DNA from 4 places in the Lysinibacillus sp. NPDC097195 genome. Region 1 is predicted to be linked to each of the others. Evidence: riboswitches for the same ligand, from Rfam matches in the RefSeq annotation. Region 1 holds a riboswitch; each other region holds the start of a gene.

Region 1 (2,205 bases):
ATTACGCTTAATGACTGATGAAGAATTAGCAGCTGTCGCGTTAGACGATGTGAAGAAAAGTTTAGGCATTGATGAACAACCAACTGTCGTAAATGTAGCAAAATGGATTGATCAAATGCCAAAATATGATTTAGCACATCATGAGGCATTAAAAGGTTTAACTGTCGAACTGGCAGAAAAGTATCCAAATTTATCGATAGCTGGATGTTCCTATTTCGGTGTAGGCATTGGTGCTTGCATACAGAATGGTAAACAAGTAGGCGAAGCGCTTGCAAAAAAACTACGATAATTAAATTATCCCAAAATGTTGCGATTCCAGCGGGATCAGCAAGCAATCCGAGGCCCTGGACTGAGCTTGCCCGCGGAAAGCACAACCTGGAGCGATAGCTTACTAGTACCCAGACTTAAAAAGTTGCACCTATAGTGAAATGAAGACAAGGTCATGATGAAATCCATACACAGGTGAAATAAAGCTGAAATAAGTTAATTTTCTGAAGAAATATCCTTTGTTAAGTGAAATAGTCTTGACTCTATCGTCTGTAAACGATATGATTCTTTTAATTATTTGAAAAATTCATACTAAATTCTTATCAAGAGAAGCTGAGGGACTGGCCCGATGACGCTTCAGCAACCAACGTATGTCAGGTGCTAAATCCAGAAGACCACACTGGTCGAAGATGAGAAGGAACAACAATTACGATTCGTTAAAGCCTTCTTTATGTAAAAAGAAGGCTTTTTATATTTTGCGTATAACGAAAGAGAGGGCTACGTTTTATGGGATTGCTAGAAAAATTAAAAACGCATGTGTTAACAGCTGATGGGGCCATTGGTACTGTATTATATGGCTATGGCTTGGAGTATTGCCATGAAGAAATGAATGTGCAGAGACCAGAATTAATCGAAAAAATTCATAGAGAATATATCGCAGCGGGTGCAGATGTGATTCAAACCAATACATATGGAGCCAATGCGATTAAATTAGCGCGCTACGGTTTAGAATCGCGTGTTCAGCAGTTTAATGAGGCCGCTATTACAATTGCAAAACGTGCTGCAGCCGAGGGCGGACAATTTGTCTTAGGTACAATTGGTGGCATCCGTGGTATTCGTAAAAGTGATGCAACTTTAGAGGAAATCTTGGCGACTGTTGAACAGCAAGCGACTGTGTTACTGGCAGGAAATCCTGATGGTCTTTTACTAGAAACGTATTATGATTTCGAAGAACTAAGTGCAACGTTAACAATGTTACGTGCGAAAACAGAACTACCTATCATTGCTCAAGTATCGATGCATGAACCAGGTGTCTTGCAAAATGGTATGGCGTTAAATCAAGCATTACATGAGCTAGAAGCATTGGGTGCAGATGTGGTAGGCGTCAATTGTCGTTTAGGCCCACACCATACAATTCAAGCATTTGAGGGTGTTGAGCTACCTGACAAAGCGTTTATGTCCGCATATCCTAATGCCTCATTGCTAGATTTAGAGGATGGGCGTGTCGTTTATGAGTCAGAAGCAGATTACTTTGGTCGAGCAGCGGTAGCATTACGTGACCAAGGTGTGCGATTAATCGGCGGTTGCTGTGGTACGACACCAAAGCACATAGCAGCGGCAAAAAAATATTTAGAAGAGTTAACACCTGTTGAAGAAAAGTATACAAAGCCCGAAAAAGTTGAAGTTGTACGCGAAGCAGAACCTGCAACATATGAACCGTTGCACGAAAAGGTGAAACGTGAGCGCTCGGTTATCGTGGAGTTAGACACACCAAGACATTTAGAAATTGATGGCTTTATTCAAGGTGCCAAAAAATTATATGAGGCCGGTGCAGATGTCGTGATGATGGCAGATAATTCGCTAGCATCTCCGCGCATTAGTAATGTGGCGATGGGAGCATTGTTGAAGGAAACGCACGGTGTCCGACCGTTAACGCATATTACGTGTCGTGACCGCAATTTAATTGGATTGCAGTCACACTTAATGGGGTTAAATGCGCTGGGCATACATGATATTTTAGCGGTTACAGGCGATCCAACAAAGGTTGGCGACTTCCCAGGTGCGACAAGTGTGTATGATGTTTCATCAATGGAGCTTATTCAACTAATTAAGCAGTTAAATGAAGGGATATCGTTTTCAGGAAAGCCACTTCGAAAAAAAGCAAACTTTTCCGTTGCGGCAGCCTTTAACCCGAATGTGCGTGTATTAGATCGTGCA
Region 2 (2,205 bases), on a different contig from region 1:
TCAGCTGATAATGTTGTTTTACCAGTACCTGATAAACCGAAGAATAATGCCACATCGCCAGCTTCACCTACGTTTGCTGAACAGTGCATAGATAGGATGCCTTGTTGAGGTAATAGGTAGTTCATAATACCGAAAATAGATTTTTTCATTTCACCAGCGTATTCAGTGCCACCGATTAAGATAATTTTCTTTTCAAGTGATACAATGATGAATGTTTCAGAAGCTGTACCATCAACAGCTGGATCAGCTTTAAAGTTAGGAGCTGAGATAACTGTGAAGTCAGCCACATGAGAAGCTAATTCTTCTTTAGTTGGACGGATAAATAATTGATGGGCGAAAAGATTGTGCCATGCATATTCATTGATTACTTGGATGCTTAATTGTGAATCTTTGTCAGCACCTGCAAAGCCTTTGAATACGAATAATTCGTCACGTTCTTTTAAGTATTTAACTACTTTTACATATAAGTTATCAAACACTTCGGAAGAAATTGGTTGGTTTACTTTTCCCCAGTCAATTTGATCTTTTGTGCTTTCTTCTTCTACCGTATATTTATCTTTAGGTGAACGACCAGTGTATTTGCCAGTTTCTGCACGAACTGCGCCATCTACTGTTAACATAGCCTCACCACGAGATGTAGCTTTTTCCGCTAATTGTGGTACTGAAAGTTGAACGTTAATGTTCCCGCCGTTTAATAATTCCTTCAGTTCGTTTGCAATTTCTACTGAATTCATCGATTAAATACCATCCTTTTTTATAATATTCCCTCGTTATGAAGGAGTTTTTCTTAATTTCAAAAATAGTATAACACAATTGCCTTAATAATCTATACTAATTCAAAAATTATTTTCGAGTTTTGAATACTTTTCTGCAAAATGTCATAAAATAATTGACAACGTTCGACCTTTTACGTAAGATGGGAAATTGAACGGATACTCTTATCCCGAGCTGGTGGAGGGTCAGGCCCTGTGAAACCCGGCAACCTGCATGAACTATTCACGACATGCGCTGGTGCCAACCTGATGCAAGGGGATAACCCTTGAACGATAAGAGTGAAAGGTTATGAAGTCATTATTCCTTTCCTCATGTACAGTACGTGAGAAAAGGATTTTTTTTATTTTCATAATGAATGTAAAGGTAAGTATATACAATTCTTTCCTTATTATAATGACGGATCTTTCGAAATCCTCATGTTAAAAGCAACAACGGCTTGGAAGTTCAATCCTTTAGGAGCGAACTTGACATGGGTAATGAGTACCGTATTCATTTCGCAAATGTTATTTGTAAGAGTAATAGGAGGAAAACTAAATGACAAACCGTCGATTGTTTACATCAGAAAGCGTAACAGAAGGACATCCAGACAAAATTTGTGACCAAATTTCGGATGCAATTTTAGATGCTATTTTAAAGGAAGATCCAAATGCACGTGTAGCGTGTGAAACAACTGTCACAACTGGATTAGTATTAGTAGCAGGGGAAATTACTACTTCTACTTATGTAGATATTAAAGGTATTGTGCGTGATACTGTAGCAGAAATCGGCTATACACGCGGCAAATACGGCTTTGATGCTGAAAACTTAGCAGTACTAGTAGCAATTGGTGAACAATCACCGGATATTGCTCAAGGTGTGGACCAAGCTTTAGAAGCACGTGAAGGCTCAATGACAGATGCAGATATCGAAGCAATTGGCGCAGGTGACCAAGGGTTAATGTTTGGTTACGCATGTAATGAAACACCTGAATTAATGCCTTTACCAATTAGTTTAGCGCATAAATTAGCACGTCGTTTAACAGAAGTACGTAAATCAGGTGAATTAGCATATTTACGTCCAGATGGTAAAACACAAGTGACAATCGAGTATGATGAAAATAACATTCCAGTTCGTGTGGATACAATTGTTATTTCGACGCAACATGATGAAGAAGCAACTCTAGAGCAAATTCAAGCAGATTTAAAAGCATTCGTCATTGCACCAGTAGTACCTAATGAATTATTAGATGCTGAAACGAAATATTTCATTAACCCAACTGGCCGTTTTGTTATTGGTGGTCCAAAAGGGGATGCTGGACTAACTGGTCGTAAAATCATCGTGGATACATACGGTGGTTATGCGCGCCATGGTGGTGGTGCCTTCTCAGGTAAGGACGCTACAAAAGTAGACCGTTCAGCTGCTTATGCAGCACGTTATGTGGCGAAAAATATC
Region 3 (2,205 bases), on a different contig from region 1:
GTTAGTTCAACAGTCGTGAAGGATATTTATTTAAATTACGTGAAACCAACGGCTAATGACGGAGAAATTAAACGTGCTAGCTTTATTGTCACGACAGTAATTGGCTTGGCTGTTGTTGTTTTTGCGTTAAATCCACCAGATTTATTAGTTTGGCTTAATTTATTTGCCTTTGGTGGTCTAGAAGCGGTCTTTATTTGGTCAGTCGTCCTAGGTTTGTATTGGAAAAAGGCTAATAAATACGGTGCAATTGCGTCTATGATAACAGGCATGACATTCTACATTATCATTGATCGCTTTTATCCAACAATCTTTGGCATGCATACGGTGACAATACCGATCATAGCATCCTTAGTAATCTTTGTTATCGTCAGTTTATTAACGGCCAATAAATTTAAGGATGAAGATTTATTTATCTAAATGCTAAGCACCTTGAGTGATACAACACTCGGGGTGTTTTTCTTTAAATAAAAAAAACCGCTAGCAAGTTATATGCTAACGGCGTTCATTTTAATAAAATACTTTATCAAGATTATATTTTGCACGGAATGTGTTAATCGCATATGTTTCGTAAATTTCACGTTCCATTGGATCATCAATTTCGTACACTTCAATTTTGAAAATTTCATCACGGTATTTTTTCATCGGTGATACATTATCTTCAAAATGCTTTTTAATACGTTGACGGATTTTACGAGCTTTCCCTACAAATAAAAGTTCATTTTTTTCGTTGTAGAATAAGAAAATACCGCCTTTTTCACGCGTGATTTTATGGAAATCAATAAAACCATGGAAAGGTGGAATTTCTACATCCCCTGGTTTTAATACTTGCTCGCGTTGGCGAATTACTAAGTCTGGTTTTGGGAGTTCAATTTTAATCAAAATACTCACGTTCCTCTCTGTTACTAAAGGTATATGTTAACATAATACCTTCATGATTACCATTAAGATTTAATTGTTTCATTATTTTGCTTCTATGCTTTTTATTATAAGGCATAAAATAAACGATATGAAGTAATAAAGTTATACTAGTGTTCAACAAGTAATAGGCTTTCATTCATTTAATCACAAAATATTCTATGTATTATTGAAATTCTTAATTGTTCATGATACAATTCTGTTTAATTGAATAATCTTATCAAGAGAAGCTGAGGGATTTGGCCCTATGACGCTTCAGCAACCTCTAACATTGTTAGAAAGGTGCTAATTCCACCAAAGGATTTTCCTTTGAGAGATAAGAGTGAACGTGATAATAATCCTTCTCATTCTTGCTCTTATGGAATGAGGGGGATTTTTTAATTTTACATAGAGAGATAAATTAAAGAAAAGGGGAATACAACATGCCAATTAATATTCCGAAAAACTTACCAGCTGGAGAACATTTACGCGAGGAAAAAATATTCGTAATGGAGGAAGACCGTGCAAAAACACAACAAATTCGTCCATTAAACATTTTAATTTTTAATTTAATGCCTGAAAAAGAAAAAACAGAGTTACAACTGCTACGATTGCTGGGGAATACCCCGTTACAAGTAAATATTACTTTTTTAAATACAGCGACACATGAATCAAAAAATGTGAGTAAATCACATTTACAGCTATTTTATTCGACATTTAAAGAAATTCGCCATCGTCGCTTTGATGGGATGATTATTACAGGTGCACCTGTAGAAAAAATGGCATTTGAAGAAGTGAATTATTGGGAAGAAATTTCGGAAATAATGGATTGGTCTGCGAAAAATGTTACATCTGTCTTGCATATTTGTTGGGGTGCGCAAGCTGCATTATATCATCATTATGGTATTGGCAAATTTGAATTACCAGAAAAATGTTCTGGTGTATATTCACATGTAATTACAGATTTAACGGTTGATCTTGTTCGCGGCTTTAGTGATTTATTTACAGCACCACATTCGCGCTATACATCGGTTTCAATCGACGAAGTACGCAATCACCCTGCATTGCGATTATTATCCTACTCAGAAGATGCTGGCGTATTTATTGTTCAGTCAAAGGATAATAAGAACATTATGATTACGGGTCACCTAGAATATGATGCAACAACTTTAGCTGATGAATATGGTCGTGATGTAGCAAAAGGGATTGATATTGCGGTGCCAGTTAACTATTTCCCGAATGATGACCCTACAAAAGAGCCGATTAATACCTGGCGCGCACATACCCATTTATTATTTTCGAATTGGCTTA
Region 4 (2,205 bases), on a different contig from region 1:
TCTGCAACTGCTAACGCATTTTCATTGTGTTTAGGAATTCGCAAATGAAGCGTTTCTAAACCTTGCAATAAGTTAAATGCAGCATCTGCACTTAATGTTGGTCCAAAGTCACGAAGTAATTGTACACGCAGTTTTGTGGCAAATGCAGCCGCTGCAGTATCAATTCCGTAACGTAAACCATGATAAGACGCATCTGGCTCTGTAAAACCAGGGAATCTTCCCTGAGTCCAATCAAATTTCCCAGCATCTACAACGATGCCACCTAACGTGGTACCATGACCGCCAATCCATTTTGTTGCTGAATGTACAACGATATCTGCACCGAAATCGATTGGTGTTGCTCCGTATGGTGAAGCAAATGTGCTATCAATTATTAACGGCAAACCATTGTCATGCGCAATTGTTGCTACTGCTTCAACATCCAGCACTTTTAAACTCGGGTTGCCATAAATTTCAGCGAACACTGCTTTTGTATTCTCATTGATTGCTGAACGGAAATTTTCAGGATTCGTTTCATCTACGAAAATCGTTTTAATACCGTAGTTTGGTAGTGTATTTGCTAATAAGTTATATGTGCCTCCGTATAAAGAGCTTGCTGCTACGATTTCATCCCCTGCTCCTGCAAGATTTAAAATAGAAAATGCGATTGCTGCTGCACCTGATGAAAGTGCTACTGCTGCTGTACCACCTTCTAATAAAGCGACGCGTTTTTCAAATACATCTACAGTCGGGTTTGTAATACGTGTATAAATATTACCCGCTTCTTCTAATGCGAAAAGACGTTGCGCATGAGCAGTGTCTTTAAATACGAAAGCTGTTGAACGATACACTGGTACTGTTCGAGAACCTGTCACTGGGTCAGGCTCTTGACCACCGTGTAATAGTAATGTTTCTGGTTTGAAATTCGACATGTTTTCTTCCTCCTTAGTGGTTTTGACGATGGTACCGGAGATGAGGAGGATTTATGTGTAGAAAACAAAAACCCTCTTCAGTTAAGAAGAGGGTTGCGGTTGCAAGTTTTCCTCCCCTTATCTGCCAGATCCAAGTAAGAATCTGTAGGAATTAGCACCTTAGCAAGTTCGTCACTCACTGGTTGCCGGGCATCATAGGGCCTATTCCCTCCGCCGCTCTTGATAAGAGTATGTGATTCAATTTCCATCGTTGTTACACAGTATAAACATAGACTTTTTTTCTGTCAACAGTAAAAATTATTTTTTTCTGAAACTTCTGTCTGCTCCATTACGTAATAAGAGCACATATACTATATTAAACTTATAAATTGAAAGGAGCATTTGTTAATGGAAAAAGCCATGATATTTTTTATTATGATTGTTATTGGTTATTTAATTGGCTGCATTCATGGCTCTAAAGTGGCACAATTTTTATCAGGTGTAGATTTAAAAAAGGCTGGGCATGGCAATGCCGGTGCCTCCAATGCAACCCTATCGCTCGGCTGGAAATACGGGGTTTTAGTAGCAGTAATTGATATTGGTAAAGGGGTCCTTGCCGTACTCTGTGCCCTCAACTACCTTGCCACACATGCCTCAAACTATACTGATATACAAATGTGGCTCTTAATTTATACAATGGCTGCTAGTGTTATTTTAGGTCATAATTTCCCTTTTCATATGGGCTTCAAAGGTGGCAAAGGGACAGCATCCATTATTGGCATTTTACTTGCCGTCGATTGGAAAGTCGCGTTAATTGCACTTATATTATTTGTTATTTTATCTTTACTAACAAACTATTTAATCATTGGAGTGCTTGAGTTTTATCTTGCTTTTTGTATGGCGACCTATTTATGGATACCTGGCATTGGCCCAACTATTATTTCAATTCTACTGTTATGCTTAGCACTCATCTTGCATATCGAAAATATCAAAAGGCTACTCAATGGTACCGAACCGAAAGTAACATCTGCCTTTAAAAAATCGTTATGAATTAAGATGGGTGCCAGGCACTAAAACAATTTCCATGCTAGGCATGTATTTATGACCTCCAGTAAAAATCCACGTAGACTCCAGCTTAGAACGCACGCAACGTAAGCGCAGACACCTTGCGCGTTAGCGAGGGTTGCGGCTTACTATGTGCCCGCGGAAAGCATCGCCGTAGTGGACAACAAACGCATAACAAAAAGAGTTAGATTGATAGCACTCAATCTAACTCTTTTTAATATATTATTTAGCAAACGATGGATCTAGCATT

The links. A riboswitch is a leader RNA that binds a small molecule or an ion and turns the genes downstream of it on or off. The one in region 1 is predicted to bind S-adenosylmethionine.
Region 2: linked by a shared signal. The riboswitch ahead of metK (methionine adenosyltransferase) and the one ahead of ACIQXI_RS21145 (bifunctional homocysteine S-methyltransferase/methylenetetrahydrofolate reductase) in region 1 are both predicted to bind S-adenosylmethionine.
Region 3: linked by a shared signal. The riboswitch ahead of metA (homoserine O-acetyltransferase MetA) and the one ahead of ACIQXI_RS21145 (bifunctional homocysteine S-methyltransferase/methylenetetrahydrofolate reductase) in region 1 are both predicted to bind S-adenosylmethionine.
Region 4: linked by a shared signal. The riboswitch ahead of ACIQXI_RS16330 (O-acetylhomoserine aminocarboxypropyltransferase/cysteine synthase family protein) and the one ahead of ACIQXI_RS21145 (bifunctional homocysteine S-methyltransferase/methylenetetrahydrofolate reductase) in region 1 are both predicted to bind S-adenosylmethionine.

What each region holds. Positions count from the first base shown of each region.
Region 1 is NZ_JBIWDP010000009.1:45,334-47,538, forward strand. Features, by position in the region: gene hemG (protoporphyrinogen oxidase) at 1-289, shown strand, start outside; SAM riboswitch class I at 585-684, shown strand; gene ACIQXI_RS21145 (bifunctional homocysteine S-methyltransferase/methylenetetrahydrofolate reductase) at 775-2,205, shown strand, end outside.
Region 2 is NZ_JBIWDP010000001.1:20,290-22,494, forward strand. Features, by position in the region: gene pckA (phosphoenolpyruvate carboxykinase (ATP)) at 1-734, opposite strand, end outside; SAM riboswitch class I at 936-1,053, shown strand; gene metK (methionine adenosyltransferase) at 1,309-2,205, shown strand, end outside.
Region 3 is NZ_JBIWDP010000001.1:1,186,895-1,189,099, reverse strand. Features, by position in the region: gene panF (sodium/pantothenate symporter) at 1-417, shown strand, start outside; gene ACIQXI_RS06105 (nucleotide excision repair endonuclease) at 508-879, opposite strand; SAM riboswitch class I at 1,130-1,238, shown strand; gene metA (homoserine O-acetyltransferase MetA) at 1,338-2,205, shown strand, end outside.
Region 4 is NZ_JBIWDP010000003.1:227,544-229,748, forward strand. Features, by position in the region: gene ACIQXI_RS16330 (O-acetylhomoserine aminocarboxypropyltransferase/cysteine synthase family protein) at 1-911, opposite strand, end outside; SAM riboswitch class I at 1,026-1,140, opposite strand; gene ACIQXI_RS16335 (glycerol-3-phosphate acyltransferase) at 1,299-1,940, shown strand; gene scpC (succinyl-CoA:acetate CoA-transferase ScpC) at 2,178-2,205, opposite strand, start outside.